4 regions of the Bradyrhizobium yuanmingense genome follow, and region 3 is predicted to be linked to each of the others. Evidence: predicted binding sites of a transcription regulator. Region 3 holds the regulator's gene; each other region holds the start of a gene.
What was found. Region 3 encodes LexA, which represses DNA repair genes until DNA is damaged. Its sites were predicted from a motif close to TGTTCNNNNTGTGTTCNG; they were not measured.

Region 1 (4,210 bases), 110 kb from region 3:
AGCAGCTTCAGCGCGATCTTGGTCAGGCGGGACTCGGTGTAGCGCATGGCCGCCGCCGGGTCGCCGTCGACCGAGCCGAAATTGCCCTGCCCGTCCACCAGCAACTCGCGCATCGAGAAGTCCTGCGCCATGCGCACCAGCGCGTCGTAGATCGCCTGGTCGCCATGAGGGTGGTATTTACCCATGACGTCACCGACGATACCGGCGGACTTCTTGTGCTTCTTGTCGGGCGTGAAGCCCTGCTCGTTCATCGAGAACAGGATGCGCCGATGCACCGGCTTCAGGCCGTCGCGCGCATCGGGCAGCGCGCGCGACACGATCACGCTCATGGCGTAATCGAGGTAGGACTTCTTCATCTCGTCGAGGATGGAGACGGGGCGAATGTCCGAGGGTTGCGCCGGCTGGTCGCCGGGCTTGTTATCGTCGTCAGCCAAGGGGAAATCCGGTGAGGTTTTATCTGGGAATCATATAGCGCATCACACCCCTGATAACCACCCTTGCCGAGCTTTGGGGAAGCGCTTTTTCCCACTGTTTTTCCAGAGACTTACGCCCTTCGCGCCACGGCCGCGGACGGGGCCGGAACGGACTGGGCGGAACCGGCTCTCACGCCCCGAAAGTCACCCGGTGCATGATGCGCCCAGGCACCAGCGTGAACAGTCCTGCCACCACCAGGGCGCCGAAGAAGATCAAGATCATCATCCGCCGGTGGTCGGCGACGCGATGGGTGCGCGCACGCCATACCGCCAGCGGCAGCACCGCCAGGGTGAAGATCGACAAGAAATGGATCGGGCTGAACGGCCCGACCAGACGGATCTCGTGGATCCAGAACGACGAGGCGGCCACGAACACCATCAGGACCACCCAGATCCAGCCGATAGTCCGGTGCGGCAGCGTGCCCTTGGGGGCGGAGAACTGGAAGAGGCCAAGCACAAGGGCGGCCATTGCGGCAAAGGCATGCAGCGGGACCACCGGCGCGGCCTCAAGCAGCGGCGCAAGGCTCATGCAGGGCTTCCTCGTGTCCGGCGGAGACTGATGTGAGTATGATTAACATGAAAGTTAATATCATTCACATCACATCTCGCCGAAGACTTGAGGCGCACATAAGCTTAGGCCGGAAAAACCGTCGACCAAAGAACTGTATTTATGTAGCAGGAACTCTCGGAAGCCCGCCCGAAAAGCACTGACCAATCATCCCGCCGATACCTGACCGATCGTCTCCGAGAGCGGCAAAGTGACCAACGTCCTTTTCGTCTGCAGCGCCAATCGCCTCCGCAGCCCTACCGCCGAGCAGGTGTTTTCGACCTGGCCCGGGATCGAGACCGACTCGGCCGGCATTTCGAACGGCGCGGACGTCTTGCTGTCCGCCGAGCAGATTGAATGGGCCGACGTCATCTTCGTCATGGAAAAGACCCACCGGACCAAGCTGAACCGGAAATTCCGCTCCAGCTTGTACAACAAACGGGTCATCTGTCTCGATATTCCGGACGACTATGAATTCATGGATCCTGTCCTGGTGCGGATCCTTGAAAACCGAGTTGGCCGTTATCTGCGCCGAGACTAGCCGCCTCTTCCGAAGTCCTAGAACGGGATATCGTCGTCCATGTCGCTGTTGCGGCCGCCGCCGGCGGCAACGGGACGGCGCGGCGCGCTGCTGACGGGTCCGGAGGAGCCGAAGTCGCCGCCCGGCTCGTCGCCGAAGCTGCCACCTCCGCCGCCGCCACCGCGGCCGTCCAGCATCGTCAGCGTTGAGTTGAAGCCCTGCAGCACGACCTCGGTCGAGTATTTCTCGACGCCGCTCTGGTCGGTGTACTTGCGGGTCTGGAGCGCGCCTTCGATGTAAACCTTTGCGCCCTTCTTCAGATACTGTTCGACGATCTTGCAAAGCGGCTCAGAGAAGATCACGACGCGATGCCACTCGGTCTTCTCCTTGCGCTCGCCGGTGTTCTTGTCGCGCCAGGTCTCCGAGGTCGCGATGCTCAAATTCGCGATCGGCCGCCCGTCCTGGGTGCGGCGGATTTCGGGATCCTTGCCGAGATTTCCAACCAGAATGACCTTGTTGACGCTTCCCGCCATCGCCGCTCTCCACTCCGAATGCCACTGAATTTCAAAAGGGCGAATCCGCTGCCCGCGTTCCTCTGCGCCCGCTAGGGCGACCCTATACGCTTGCGGACACCGATCAGCCTGCCACCCCCAAGGTTATCCCCACATATAGCATCGCGCGCACGTTTGTTCCAGATTTGTTCTTCATCATGGGCGGGCAGACATTTTCCCGCGTGCCGCGAAAAACGTCAGCCCCGAATGGAACCTTTTCGAGTTCCCTTGAATAGGAAAAAACTCTTAACATTCATCAAGATGGAACCTGTCAATAGTCTGGCGAGTGTGGCTTTCCGGAGACGGACTCTGCCCTTTCCTTAGGCTACCTTTGCCTTGGAATTGATTCATATGGGTGTCGCGTCTGATCAGCCGCTTCAGGGACTTTCATGAAGCGGACGAAACTTGGGGAGACTGCAATGAATAAGATTCTTTTCGGCGTAATCAGTGCAATGGCATTGGGGCTGTCGGCTCCGGCAAGCGCGGCGGATATGGCTGCGCGTCCCTACACCAAGGCTCCGGCCCCGGCGGTCGCCGCGGTTTACGACTGGAGCGGCTTCTACATCGGCGTCAACGGCGGCGGCGGCACGAGCCGCAAGTGCTGGGACTTCGTGACCCCGGTCACGGGCGTTCTGGTGGCTGAAGGCTGTCACGATGCGACCGGCGGCACGGTCGGTGGTCAGATCGGCTACCGCTGGCAGTCGGCCAATTGGGTGTTCGGCCTCGAGGGCCAGGGCAACTGGGCTGACTTCTCGGGGGACAACGTCAGCCTCCTCTTCCCTGGAAGCGCTTTGGTCACCGGTGATCGTAACCGCTCTCACATCGATGCTTTTGGCCTGATCACGGGCCAGGTCGGTTATGCCTGGAACAACGTGCTGCTCTATGTGAAGGGCGGCGCCGCCGTAGTCGGGGACAAGTACGACGTCTATGCCGCGCCTGGCACGCCTGGCGCCGGCACGCTGCTGGCGTCGGCTCGCGAGACCCGCTGGGGCGGCACCGTTGGCGCCGGCCTGGAATTCGGATTTGCTCCGAACTGGACGCTCGGCGTCGAGTACAACCACATCTTCCTCGGCGACCGTACGATCGCCTTCACGACGCCTGCGGGCGTTGCCTTCGGGAGCGATCGCATCAGTCAGGACGTCGACATGGGTCTAGTCCGCCTGAATTATCGCTTCGGCGGCCCGTTGGTCGCGAGGTACTGATATCCCACCTATCGTGAGCGAAACGAAGGGCCGGCCCCAGCGCCGGCCCTTCTTTTTTCGGCACATGCCTGGACGTAAATAAGTCAGCAACCATCACCTTTTCCGCTGTTGTGGCTTTTCGGAGACACAACTTGCGGCTTTGGTGGTGTAAAGACGGCGTCAGTTGGGCCGTTTGAGTCCGCTGCCCTTCCGCCACGGAAGGCAACAACAGAAACTGGGACTGGGATTAAGTTGAAAATGAAGAAGGTTTTGTTGGCTTCGGCCTGTGTATTCGCCCTTGCGGCCCCCGCTTCGGCTGCTGATCTGGCAGCCCGCCCCTACACCAAGGCCCCCGCGCCTGTGGCCTCGGTCTACAACTGGACCGGCTTTTACCTGGGTATCGTCGGTGGCGGCGCCTGGGAAAACAGCTCCGATGATCCGCGCATGCAGGGCGGTTTCGTCGGCGGCACCGTTGGCTACAACTGGCAGACCTCCAACGTCGTGTTCGGCATCGAAGCTGATGGCGCGTGGGCTGACGTAAACGCCTCGGCGACCGGTCTTGTTGATTTTGGTGGCGCCCTCGTTCCCACGACGGTCAGTTCGCGTATCGACGCGCTCGGCACCGTGCGTGGTCGCATCGGCTGGCTCGCTTCCCCGAGCGTCCTGCTGTACGCCACGGGTGGTTACGCCTGGATCAACAACAAGATCAGCGTCAGCGCGCCCCCTGTTCTGAGCCTCTCGGAGAGCCAGTTCCATTCGGGCTGGACGGTCGGCGCGGGCGTCGAGGCGATGTTTGCTCCGAACTGGTCGGTCAAGGGCGAGTACCTCTATCGCAGCCTGGGCGGCGAGACCTACTTCTCGGGCGTCTTCCCGGTCAACACCGGCACTCTCGACCTCCACACCGTGCAGGTCGGCGTGAACTACCACTTCGGCGGCCC
Region 2 (4,210 bases), 3.2 Mb from region 3:
AGCGGGCGGCGCCTCGGCTGAGACCGTCTCGGTCACGACCTGCTCGGTCGCAACAGGCTCGGTCACGACAGGCTTGGTCACGACAGGCTTGGGCGGCAGCGGCGGACGCTTCTCCATGCGATAGCCGAGCGCGCGCAGCACCGAGGCGAAATCTTCGCCGGCAGATCCCGTGAGCGAGGTCATCGCCTGTGTCACCACGAAGCTGCGACCGTCGAACGCACCGGCGGGCTTTTCGCCCGGCGAATTCTCGCGCCAGGCCAAAGCCGGGCGGATCAGGTCGGCGAGGCGTTCCAGGATGTCGACGCGCACGGCGCGCTCGCCGGCCTGCTTGTAGCCGAGCACGCGATAGGCATCGCGCGGCAGCGCCTTGTCGACCGGGAACGAGGTGCGCCCCGAGGAGGCCAGATGCTGCGCGCCCGAGAGCGCGGACAGATCGACATTGTCCTGCTTCAGCGCCCAGAGCAGCGCGGCGAGCGCGCGCGCGGCGGGCTTCAGGAGGCCGGGGAAATAGATGTGATAGGCGCCGAAGCGGACGCCGTATTTGCGCAGCACGGCGCGCGAGGGCTGATCGAGATCCTTCAGCTCGCTGGCGATCTTCGGGCGCTCGAGCACGCCGAGCGCCTCGACCAGCTGATAGGCGATGCCGCGGGCAATGCCGGTGACGTCCTCGGCCTTCGACAGCTCGAACATCGGCCCGAGCAGCTTTTCGATATGGGTCTTGAGCCAGAGCTCGAGCCGCGCCTGCACCTTGTCGCGGGGGGCGCCGGTCAGGCGCTCGTCGGAGATGATGCGGATGCGCGGATGCAGCGCGTCGTCTGCGGCAGCGAGTCGCGCCACGGCATCGCCGGTCCAGCGGATGATGCCTTCGGAGGTCAGCACGAACTGCTCGTCCGGCGCATTACCCAGCTTTTCGGCGCGCGCATTGATCTCGCCGGCGAGCACCGCTTGCGCTGCAGCCTGCAAGGCTTTCGCATCGGAGCCGGCTTCCGCCGCATCCGGTGCAAAGGTGAAGCCATCGAGACGGCCGATGACATGGCCTTCGACGATGACTTCGCCGGTCTTGCCGATTTCAGTATTCAAGCTCGTGTTCTCCCGCAGGCGGCGCATCAATACACTGGTCCGGCGATCAACGAAACGCTCAGTCAAGCGTTCATGGAGCGCATCCGATAATTTATTTTCGACCTCCCGCGCGATCCCCTGCCAGCGTTCGGGGTCTTTCAGCCAGTCCGGGCGGTTGGCGACGAAGGTCCAGGTGCGGATCTGGGCGATTCGGGCCGACAGCGTGTCGATGTCGCCGTCGATGCGGTCGGCCTGGATGACTTGGGACTCGAACCAGGAATCGGGAATGCAGCCTTTCCGCATCAGGAAGCCGTAGAGCGTCGTCACCAGCTCGGCATGGGCGGCCGGCGACAGCTTTCTGTAGTCCGGGACCTGGCAGGCTTCCCAGAGCCGCTCCACGGCAGCCTTGCCATGCGCGATATCGCGCACCTCGCCGTCGCGGGCGGCGTGATCGAGCACGCGCATGTCCTCGGCGATCGGGGCACGCGTCAGCGTCTCGTGGCCGGGGGCGAGGTTCAGCGAGACCTGCAGCGCGCCGAGCGAGGAGAAATCGAGCTTGGAATTGCGCCATTGCAGCACCTTCACCGGATCGAAGGTGTGGTTCTGCAGCGCGTTGACGAGCTCGGGCTCGAACGGCGCGCAGCGGCCCGTGGTGCCGAAGGTGCCGTTGCGGGTGGCGCGGCCGGCGCGGCCTGCGATCTGCGCGAATTCGGACGGTGTCAGGCGGCGGAACTGGTAGCCGTCGAACTTGCGGTCGGAGGCGAAGGCGACGTGATCGACGTCGAGATTGAGGCCCATGCCGACGGCATCGGTGGCGACGAGATAATCGACGTCGCCGTTCTGGAACATCGCGACCTGCGCGTTTCGTGTGCGTGGGCTTAGCGAGCCCAGCACCACGGCCGCGCCGCCGTGCTGGCGGCGGATCAGCTCGGCAATCGCATAGACTTCATCGGCGGAGAACGCGACGATGGCGGTGCGGCGCGGCTGGCGCGTGATCTTGCGGTCGCCGGCGAATTCGAGCTGCGACAATCTGGGCCGCGTGATCATGGACACGCCCGGCAACAGGCGCTCGATGATCGGGCGCATGGTGGCGGCGCCCAGCAGCAGCGTCTCGTCGCGGCCGCGGCGGTTGAGGATGCGGTCGGTGAAGACGTGGCCGCGCTCGAGATCGGCGGCGATCTGGACCTCGTCGACGGCGAGGAAGGAGACGTCTATATCGCGCGGCATCGCCTCGACGGTCGAGACCCAATAGCGCGGGTTCTTCGGCTTGATCTTCTCCTCGCCGGTGACGAGCGCGACACTGGCCTCGCCGGATCGAGCGGCGATCTTGTTGTAGACCTCGCGCGCGAGCAGGCGCAGCGGCAGGCCGATCATGCCCGAGGGATGCGCCAGCATCCGCTCGATGGCGAGATGAGTCTTGCCGGTGTTGGTCGGACCGAGCACCGCGGTGACGCCCGCGCCGGGGGCGCGCTCGGAGGCGAAGGGAGAGGAGGAGAAAGCCATGTCTATCGGATTAGGTAATGGCGATTTGGGCGAATGTCAGTGCTGGATGGGGCGGTGAGGGGGCTGGCTCTTCGTTCCTCATCCTGAGGAGCGCGTCAGCGCGTCTCGAAGCATGAAGGCCCGGCTGGTGCTGCTGGGCAAGCCAAGCCCCTCGCCCTTCGAGACGGCCGCTTGCGCGGCCTCCTCAGGGTGAGGGGCACACCGCGGGCGTGAAAGCGCCCGCCCCAAATCCCGCGCAACTGTCTCACTTTGCGACGCTTTTCCCGTTCGCTTTAAGCTTCGGAACGACTCTAGAACGAATCGCGGCCGAATCGCTGACTCCCCTGTGAGTCCCGTTCCGTTCACGCAACATGTCGCGGGACTCGTCTTGGTTGCGCACTAGATGGAGTTTTGCGAGGGCACACAAGCGACCGGGGTGGTTAAAGCTGGGGACGGCGGCGAGTCGAATCAGAATCGGGGAGGAGTCAAATGGATTCCCTGCGACGGGGGTTGGTCAAACGAAGAGTGCGAAAACAACCCCATGCACAGTAGGTAAGTGATTGATTTTGCTTAGCCTGCGTTGAACGCTCGTCATTCCGGGGCGCGACGCAGTCGCGAGCCCGGAATCCATCGCGCAACCGTCTCTGCGGCCTGATGGATTCCGGGTTCGCGCCGAGGGGCGCGCCCCGGAATGACGGCGGAGAGAGCGGTGCGGCCTCCTTGCCTACTGCGTCTTCGCGACCCTTGGCGGCTGGGGCGACGTGATGAAGCTGGTGGCTTCCAGCATGGCCGGCCCCAGGGGCGTCGGCACTTTCAGCCAGAACGGGACCAGGATGCGCGTGCCGGCGATGGGGGCGAACGCGATCTCCATGTTGCGCTGGGCGGCGAGGTATTTGATCACCGGGCGGTCGGGAATGTAGCCGGCGATCGGCACGAAATAGATCGCGCAGACCACGACCGGGCCCTTGTACCCCTTCTCCGCCTTCACGGTCTCCATGCGCTTGAAATCGAGCTTGAGCTCGTAGCGCATGCGGCCGTCGAACACTGGCGCGGAGCTGTGGCAGGCGTCCTGCGAAACGGGATCACCGGTGCCGGGTACGCGCAGCAGCGAGGCCGTCATGGGGTCCCAGACGCCGCGGCGGTGCGCCTCGGTGACGACGATGCGGTCCGGATCGACCGGCGGCTCCGGCAAAATCGCAAAATCCTTCACATTGCCCTTGTCGAGGGTGATGCGGATCTCTTCGGTCTTCTTCTGGGTGGTGGTGGAGGCCTGGTAGCCGGTCGCAACCAGCGCGCCACCAACGACGCGCCCCTGGCTGGCGCCGGTGCCGGACCCGCCCGTGAACGACTTCAAAAGCCCGGTGGTGCCGCCGGCGGCCGCCGCCGAGAACACGTCGTCCTGGATATCGATGTTCCAGGCGCCCTTGCCGACGGGAATGCCCGCCAGCGTCGCCTCATATTGCGCCTCGAGCTTACCTTGCGCCGCCGCGGGCGCTGCGCCGGACGCCAGGCCCAGCACCGCCGCCAGGCCACAAAGCGCCATCAGCCGGCCGGCCAAGGGGACGTCCAAGCGGACGCCCCGACGCAGATAGGCTGAGCGCAGGACTTGCGCGAAATGAAGCGTTGTCGGCACGAAACAATCCAATCAGAGCGCGATATGCTGTTACTT
Region 3 (4,210 bases):
CTTCGCTGACGGCTTTGAACGCGGACAGCCCATCGTCGTAGAGGCCGCCGCCGAATTCCAGCCGCATGCGCGTCCGGTCGGGTACCCAAAGTTCAACGACGCGAATGAAGGTCTTCATCGAGCGTGTCCGCCGCCTCAAACCACGACAGCATCGGTCATTTGGCTGCGGAGCGGACGTTCAAAATGCGGGCAGCACGGCCCAAACTTCGTGCGACGACGAGGCGCGGCGGTGGGCTCGCCGATCGAATGTCCTGAAACACAAACTTGCCGGGCTCGCCGGCCTCGGCCGGCGACGGCAATTTCAATCCCGGGCTCGGCCTGTCGGCCGAAGGGCGTCAGCCGATCGGCAGGCGCGTGATCGTGGGCCGCGTGTCGGCGACGATCTGCGGCTTGTGCTCGCGCTCGGGGGCTGCCTGCGTCACCGGCAATTGCAGCACGGTCGCGCGCTGGCCTTCGACGAGCTGCGTCACCAGCACGTATTTGCCGTCGGGGAATTCGATCGCGTCATGATGGCGATCGGGAATGTGCGGGTCGATCTTGCCGAACTTGCCGACGCGAGAGTTCACGGTGCGCGTCCAGATCCAGCGGTTGTCGTAGCGGACATTGTCGGCGAAAGCGAGCTCCGTCCCCGGCAGCAGACAGACCGCGACGGAGGGATCGGCTTCGGAAGCGAAACCGCGCGTCGAGGTGCCGCGGAAGGTTGTCGTGACGATCGTCTCGCCGACTTCGGCGGGGCGCGTCGCGACGGCATGCAGGCTGTAGTCACACATCGGGTGCTCCTCATGCTGGGATAGCGACCCGCGTCTCTTTCGAGGCGCAGGCCTCTATCAGAGTGGAAGCATACAACGCTCTGCTCGGTTATGGGCAAATCTGCGGCTCGCGTCCGCAGCGCGCGATCACATTATCTTTCCCGGATTCGATAGGAACAAACCTCGCGTCCTTGCATTCGGCCGGAGCTATCAGCACTGCCGGCACAACTCTACCGGTGAAGCAGAGCGAGATTGCTGCGCGCCTGCGCGGGCGAATGTCGCGCGGGAAGATGGACCGGACAGCCGGCGCAGAACCAGAGAAACCGTCCAGCCGGAGCGGACAAGTATCCGCTCCGATCCTGGATCGCCGATGCCGATCGAAACGCGCCGCGCGCTTGATGTTTCCCGTATCAGTACTTCCGGTAAAGCCCGATCAGCTTGCCCTGGATCTTCACGCGGTTCGGCGGAAGAATGCGGACCTCGTAGGCGGCATTGGCGGGCTCGAGCGCGATCGAGGCGCCGCGGCGGCGGAAGCGCTTGAGCGTGGCCTCCTCGTCGTCGATCAATGCCACCACGATGTCGCCGGTATTTGCGGTCTCGTTGCGCTGGATCAGCGCCATGTCGCCGTCGAGGATGCCGGCCTCGACCATCGAATCGCCGCGCACTTCGAGCGCGTAGTGCTCGCCCGAGCCGAGCATGTCCGGCGGCACGCTGATGGTATGGCTGCGGGTCTGCAGCGCCTCGATCGGCGTGCCGGCGGCGATGCGGCCCATCACGGGCACCGCGACGGGGCGCTCGCCCTCGTCCGCAGGCGGGCTGGAGCTCGCGCGCACCTTGCCGAGATTGCCCTCGATCACGCTCGGGGTGAAGCCACGGCGATTGCCGGCGGCGGCCTGGAGCTCGGGCAGCTTGATCACCTCGATGGCACGGGCACGGTTGGGCAGGCGGCGAATGAAGCCGCGCTCCTCGAGCGCAGTGATCAGGCGATGGATGCCTGACTTCGAGCGCAGGTCGAGCGCATCCTTCATCTCGTCGAAGGACGGCGGCACGCCGCTTTCCTTCAGACGTTCGCTGATGAACCGCAGAAGCTCGTATTGTTTGCGCGTCAACATCTCGACCAAAGTCCCCCGGTTGATGTCGTTCGATTCCGACACGATGAAGCCGGCACTAAGCCGCTACATCCTCGAAACAAATCATGAACGGACACTATATGTTCGATATGTGTTCCGCAACTGCTTAATTTATGGTGAACGCGGCCAAGCTCGCGGAATGCGTGTGGCTGGGCGGCTCAGACGGGCAGCCGGAGCACCTCGCAAGGCGTGCCGGCCTCGGCCTTCGGCGCGAACGGTGCGCGCACCAGAAGTACCTGTGCCGCAGCGAGATTCGCAAGAAGGGAGGAGTCCTGATGGCTGACCGGAAGGGCGACGCGCGTGCCGTCGTCGCGCTCCTCCAGCCGCGCACGCAGATAGTCCTCGCGCTGGTCGTTGGCGGCGAGATCGCGGCCCAGCACGGCGCGCTCGCGCCGATGATGAATCGCTAAACGGCCCGACAGGGCGCGAATCAAGGGGACCATGAACAGGAAGGCGCACACGTAGGACGACACGGGATTGCCGGGCAGGCCAATCACGCGCATCGCGCCTATCCGACCGTGCATCATCGGCTTGCCCGGCCGGATCGCGATCTTCCAGAACGCCATCGCGATGCCTTCGCCCTTGAGCGCCTGCTGGACCAGGTCGTGGTCGCCGACCGAGGCACCGCCGGTCGTGATCAGGATGTCGGCGCCGCTCTCGCGCGCGCGGCGGATGCCGGCGGACGTCGCCTCCAGTGTATCGGCGGCAATTCCGAGGTCGATGGTCTCGGCGCCCTCGCTGCGGGCGAGCGCATGCAGGGCATAGCCGTTGGAATAGACGATCTGGCCGCGACCAGGCGTGGTGCCCGGCATCACGAGCTCGTCGCCGGTGGCGAGAACGGCAACCCTCGGGCGGCGGATGACGGCGAGATGCGGATGATTCATTCCGGCGGCAAGGGCGAGATCGCGCTCGGTGAGGCGGATTCCCTTGCGCAGCAGCACGTCGCCTTCGCGGAAGTCGACGCCTGCAGGGCGGATGTGCCGGCCGAAAATGGCGGCTTCCTTGATCGTCACATGTTTGCCGTCGGCAGCCGTGTCCTCCTGGATCACGACGGCATCGGCGCCGTCGGGAACGACGCCGCCGGTGAAGATCCGCACGGCTTCGCCGGGGCCGACGCTTCCCGCGAACGGCCGGCCCGCCGCGACCTCGCCGACGACGGTCAACCTCGAATCGTTTGCCGCGTCGGCCGTGCGTACGGCATAGCCGTCCATCGCCGACATCGCCTCCGGCGGCTGCGTGCGCCGCGCCGCGACATCGCGGGCGAGCACACGATGGTAGGCCTCGTCGAGGCAAACCATCTGTTCAGCCAGCGGCTCGACGCCGGCCAGCACCGCGGCAAGCGCGTCAGAAACCGGCATCAGGGCCACGGGCGAACTCCTGCTGAGCACATCAGTCAATGGGCGGCGAGAGTTCTAGCCGAGTGCAGGCGTGAGGCAAAGCAGCACGCGGGATGATTTATCCTGCGTGATCGCGGGGTGGAGGAGGTCGGCTCAACTCCGCCGCGGCATGATGCGGAAGGCGAGACAGACCGGAACGAGGATTGCCATGGCAAGGACGAGAATGACGAGCGCCACGGCCAACATCGTTCAACGCCCCGTCGGATCGCCCGGACTGATGTCCGCGACGTCGGGCGGCTTGGGACCCTGATCCTTGTCCGGCAGCGGGTCCGCCTGGGATTTTAGGTCGGCGGCCTTGCTGATCAGCTTGGCGGAGAGGTCAGAATCCGAGGTGGTTCTGGCGAATTCGAGCAGGAGAGAGGCTTGCTTGGTGAGATAGGTCTTGCCCAGCACGTCGATCAGTCCAATGTAGAAGTCCCAACGGACTCATGAGTCCGAAGGGTGGTATTCCGTTCCCGGAACTCTGTATAAAAATGCACAAAGTGATCAGGTTCCACATTTTCAGCAGTTTTTGTTCCGGCAAGTGAGCGCGCTCCGGGCTTTCCCGCGGCTCAGATCCGCAATGCTTTCAATGCGTTCCCGACATCACGCGGCGAGGTGACATGCACGGCGGTCAACCCGCGCGCCCGCGCTCCCTCGATGTTCTCGGCGAGGTCGTCGAAGAACACGATGCGCTCGGCCGGCACGCCGATCGCCGCCACGACATGGTCGAAGGCCTCGGCATCCGGTTTGCGCAGGCCGATGCTGGAGGACAGATACAGCTCGCGGAAATGGCCGAGCAGACCGGCATATTCCTTCGAGAAATAGTCGACGTGCGGCCGATTGGTGTTGGAGAAGGCATAGAGCGGCATCTGCTTCGCCGCCCGCGGCAACAGCTCGGCGATATCAGGCATCTCGCCGGCGAAAATCGCGTTCCAGCCTTCCAGGAATTGCG
Region 4 (4,210 bases), 3.6 Mb from region 3:
GCAACCGACCCTTGCCTGAAACCCCGCCGCCGCGTGCGACGATGGCCCGCCGACCTTGCGAACAAATTGCGGCGGTGGCGCCGCCTCCGAACAGGGTTGACGAGACGTTAACGGGTCAGAGCATGATCCGGACCCGAAGGGCCGCGTTAGCGAAAAGTGTGCAGCGGTTTTCCTTCGCGACAAACGCGGAACGCGTTTGCGCGGAGATCATGCTCAAACACAAAGCTCTAAAGCGATGCCGCTTGGAAGCGGCCATGGCCGCCGCGGGCGCCGACGATCAGCGCCGCCGCCTCGCGCGGCGAGAACGTCTTTGAGCGCACATAGATGCGGTAATCCGCCGGTCCTTCGCTGGAGAGATAGACCACCTGGCCGCCGTCGACCGGCTGCGCGGCGATTGAGACGAGACGCGTCGAAGGGCTAGCCTGGCAGGTGTCAGGCTCGGAGCCGAGGCCGTCGTCGACCACGGCAAAATCCGCGGCGTCGGCATCCTCGGTGATCTGAACCCGCACCGTTGCCCGCGCGGGATCGTCGGTGAAGGCGACATGCACACCGGCGGTCCAGAACAGCGAGGTGAGCTCGACCGATGTGTCGCCCAGCGCGATGCAGGGATGCGACACCGATCCGATCTCGGCGCGGGCGAACACCGCAGCCGCCAACAGGGGAACAGCCGAGGCCAGGAACTTGAAACGCAACATGACGCTCTACTCGCTAGGCCCCGGGAACTCACAACCGAAACGCGTCGGGCCTTATGGTTTGCAGAGCGTAAAGGAAAGTCGTTACCGCCGGGTTGATGCGCGGAATGATCAAGCCAGCTGGCGCACATCCTCCGCGAGTGCGCGGTACGACAGCGCTTCGGCGAGGTGCAGCCGGCCGATCTTGTCGGCATGGTCGAGGTCGGCCAGCGTGCGCGCCACCCGCAGCACGCGGTGATAGCCGCGCGCCGACAGGCGCATGGTCTCCGCGGCGTCGCGCAGCAGTTTTTGGCCCTGCGCGTCCGGCTTTGCGATCTCCTCCAGCACGGAGGCGGAGGCTTCAGCATTGGTGCGGACATGGGGCAGGCCTGCATCCGCATAGCGCGCCAGCTGGATGTCGCGCGCCGCCGCCACGCGGGCAGCGACCTCGGCCGATCCTTCCGACGGCGGCGGCAGGATCAGGTCGGCGGCCGTCACCGCCGGCACCTCGATGCGCAGATCGATGCGGTCCATCAGCGGACCGGAGATGCGCGCCTGGTAATCGCCGGTGCAGCGGTCGATGCGGCCGCGCTTGCAGGCATAGCCGGGCTCAAACGCATTGCCGCAGCGGCAGGGATTCATCGCCGCGACCAGCATGAAGCGGGCAGGGTAGGTGACGCGATGATTGGCGCGCGACACCGCGACCTCGCCGTTCTCCAGCGGCTGGCGCAGCGAATCCAGCACGCGCGGATCGAACTCCGGCAATTCGTCGAGGAACAGCACGCCCTGATGCGCCAGCGAGATCTCGCCGGGCTTGGCGCGCGCGCCGCCGCCGGTGAGCGCGGCCATGCTGGCGGAATGATGCGGCGAGCGGAACGGGCGCCGCGCCGTCAGCGCGCCGCCTTCGATCTCGCCGGCGACCGAGGCGATCATCGAGACCTCGAGCAGCTCGCTCGGCGACAGCGGCGGCAGGATCGAGGGCAGGCGCGCGGCCAGCATCGATTTGCCGGCGCCCGGCGCGCCGATCATGAGCAGGTGGTGCCCGCCGGCGGCCGCGATCTCCAGCGCGCGCTTGGCGCTTTCCTGGCCCTTGATGTCGCGCAGGTCGAGCGGCGAGGCGGCGGCCTCGTGCACCTTCGGCGTCGGCCGCGACAGCACCTGGGTGCCCTTGAAATGGTTGGCGATCTGGATCAGCGAGTGTGCGGCAATGATCTGGATGTCCGGGCTCGCCCACGCCGCCTCGGAGCCGCAGGACGCCGGGCAGATCAGTCCTTCCTCGCGCATATTGGCGCCGATCGCGGCGGGAAGGACGCCGGCCACCGGCGCGATCGAGCCGTCGAGGCCGAGCTCGCCGAGCACGGTGAAGCCGGTCAGCGCATCCGGGGGGATCGCGCCGATCGCGGCCATCAGCCCGAGCGCGATCGGCAGGTCGTAATGGCTGCCCTCCTTCGGGAGGTCGGCCGGGGCCAGATTGACGATGATCCGCCGCGCCGGCAGCGCCAGCCCCGAGGCGATCAGCGCCGAGCGCACCCGCTCGCGCGCCTCCGATACCGCCTTGTCCGGCAAGCCGACGATGGCAAAGGCCGGCAGGCCGGGCGCGACCTGCACCTGCACGTCGACCGCACGGGCCTCGATCCCCTCAAAGGCGACGGTAGAAACCCGCTGAACCATGCCGACCAGCCTGCCCATTGCTGCAATTAGGGGTAGCAGAGCGCGGCCGTTTCCGCAAGAACAATACGGGAACAATCACTTGGCGGCCGATCAAATCCTAACCAGGCGTAAACGCGGTCCCGACACTACGTCTCGAATGCCAGCTTCTCTCCTCAGCACATTCCAACGAATGTCCGCTACTCCTAGGGCTGCGGGATGGGCCGTGGTCTAACGGGTGAACAGTTCAAATGCTTGCAAATCGCCGGAGAAGCGAACGTCGGGTGTGCAGCCGTCTCGCCAAGATTCATTTTGGCGCGGGCTCGCTGCCGCGGGATTGCACGATCACGGACATTTCGGATGGCGGCGTGAAAGTGGTGGCGGAATTTCTGGAAGTGCCGCCGCAATTCACCATCATCTTCGCGCCTGATTATTCCCGCCAATGCCGCCTGCGCTGGCGCATCGGCTGCGAATTCGGCGCCGAGTTCGTCGACTGAACCTCAACAGGCGCGCCTCCTTAACGGGACTTTAGCGTTAATGGGTAAGCATCTCTGATCAGTTGCCGAGTGATCAGAGTATGCCCAAGCGTTCGTTCCTCGCCTTATCCCCGGCGGGATATCTGTGTTCCGCCGTCCTGATCCTCGCCCTCGGCGGCTGTCAGACGGCCGGCATCGACGACGTCACCGGTGCGCTCGGCGGCAAGCGGGAGTCCGCCGCCAAGTTTGACGGCAAGTCCGACAGCAAGGCCGACCCCACGCCGGAGATGGACGCACTTCGCGAGCGTTATCGCGCCAAGCCGAGCGATCCCGCCATTGCTCTCGAATACGGCAAGGCGCTGCGTGGCAGCGGCCAGCGCGCGCAGGCGGTCGCAGTGCTGGAGCAGGCCGTGCTCGCCCGTCCTGGCAACAAGGCGCTGCTCGCCGGCTACGGCCGCGCGCTCGCCGACAACGGCAATTTCCAGCAGGCCTTCGACGTCCTCGGCCGGGCGCATTCGCCCGAGGATCCCGATTGGCGCATCCTGTCGGCGCAGGGCGCTGTGCTCGACCAGCTCGGCCGCAACGAGGAAGCCCAGCAATATTACGCTGCGGCGTTGAAGATCGTGCCGAACGAGCCGACCGTGCTGTCCAATCTCGGCCTGTCCTACATGCTGCAGAATAATCTATCGAAGGCCGAACAGGTGCTCGGCCGCGCCCATCAGCGCAATCAGAACGATGCGCGGATCCGCGCCAATCTGGCGCTCGTGCTGGGATTGCAGGGTCGCGAGGCCGAGGCCGAAATCCTCGTCAAGGCAGATCTGCCGCCGGACCAGGCCGCGGCCAAGGTCGCGGCGCTGAAGCAGCTGCTGGCGAAAAAGCAGCAGCGGGCGGACAGGTAGTCCGCCCTAGAGCATGATCCGGACCCGAAGGGCCGCGTCAGCGCAAAGTGTGAAGCGGTTTTCCCTCGCGACAAACGCGGAAGGCGTTTGCGCGGAGATCATGCTCAAATAAGCCGCGCCTACGACGCCTTGCGATGCGGGGCCGAGCTGCGCCCCGACTTGCCCTTCAGCTTCTTCAAAAGCGGCTCGAGCAGCGAGCGCTTCGGCTTCTTCACCTCGCCGCGGCCGGCGAGGCGGTTCGCCATATTCTGGAACAGAACGGTGGTGCGGTGGGTCCTGGAGACCTCCGCGATCATCTGGCCGTTATTGGCCGCGGTCGAGAACAGTTTCGAATCGAACGGGATCACCGCGATCGGCTGGCTCTCCATGGTCTTGGCGAAGGCCTTGACCTCGATCTCCGCACGCTTGTGCATGCCGACCTGGTTGAGGCAGTACAGCGGCGGCCGGTCGTTCGGTCGCGCCGCCTTCAGCACGCTCAGCATGTTCTTGGTGTTGCGTAGATTGGCGAGATCGGGCT

Region 1: the regulator LexA is predicted to act here: its motif matches at 2,228-2,245, upstream of N2605_RS17725 (single-stranded DNA-binding protein).
Region 2: the regulator LexA is predicted to act here: its motif matches at 2,843-2,860, upstream of N2605_RS33010 (helicase-related protein).
Region 4: the regulator LexA is predicted to act here: its motif matches at 2,399-2,416, upstream of N2605_RS34775 (YifB family Mg chelatase-like AAA ATPase).

What each region holds. Positions count from the first base shown of each region.
Region 1 is NZ_CP104173.1:3,772,757-3,776,966, forward strand. It holds gene gyrA (DNA gyrase subunit A) at 1-434, opposite strand, end outside; gene N2605_RS17715 (DUF2306 domain-containing protein) at 604-1,002, opposite strand; gene N2605_RS17720 (low molecular weight protein tyrosine phosphatase family protein) at 1,232-1,561, shown strand; gene N2605_RS17725 (single-stranded DNA-binding protein) at 1,579-2,073, opposite strand; gene N2605_RS17730 (outer membrane protein) at 2,511-3,293, shown strand; gene N2605_RS17735 (outer membrane protein) at 3,531-4,210, shown strand, end outside.
Region 2 is NZ_CP104173.1:7,108,750-7,112,959, forward strand. It holds gene N2605_RS33010 (helicase-related protein) at 1-2,562, opposite strand, end outside; gene N2605_RS33015 (DUF3108 domain-containing protein) at 3,266-4,069, opposite strand.
Region 3 is NZ_CP104173.1:3,885,559-3,889,768, reverse strand. It holds gene N2605_RS18280 (GAF domain-containing protein) at 1-118, opposite strand, end outside; gene N2605_RS18275 (hypothetical protein) at 336-770, opposite strand; gene lexA (transcriptional repressor LexA) at 1,160-1,861, opposite strand; gene N2605_RS18265 (molybdopterin molybdotransferase MoeA) at 2,038-3,246, opposite strand; gene N2605_RS18260 (hypothetical protein) at 3,466-3,669, opposite strand; gene N2605_RS18255 (HAD family hydrolase) at 3,828-4,210, opposite strand, start outside.
Region 4 is NZ_CP104173.1:7,502,734-7,506,943, forward strand. It holds gene N2605_RS34770 (hypothetical protein) at 228-695, opposite strand; gene N2605_RS34775 (YifB family Mg chelatase-like AAA ATPase) at 804-2,342, opposite strand; gene N2605_RS34780 (PilZ domain-containing protein) at 2,570-2,815, shown strand; gene N2605_RS34785 (tetratricopeptide repeat protein) at 2,896-3,693, shown strand; gene N2605_RS34790 (CpaE/TadZ family protein) at 3,813-4,210, opposite strand, start outside.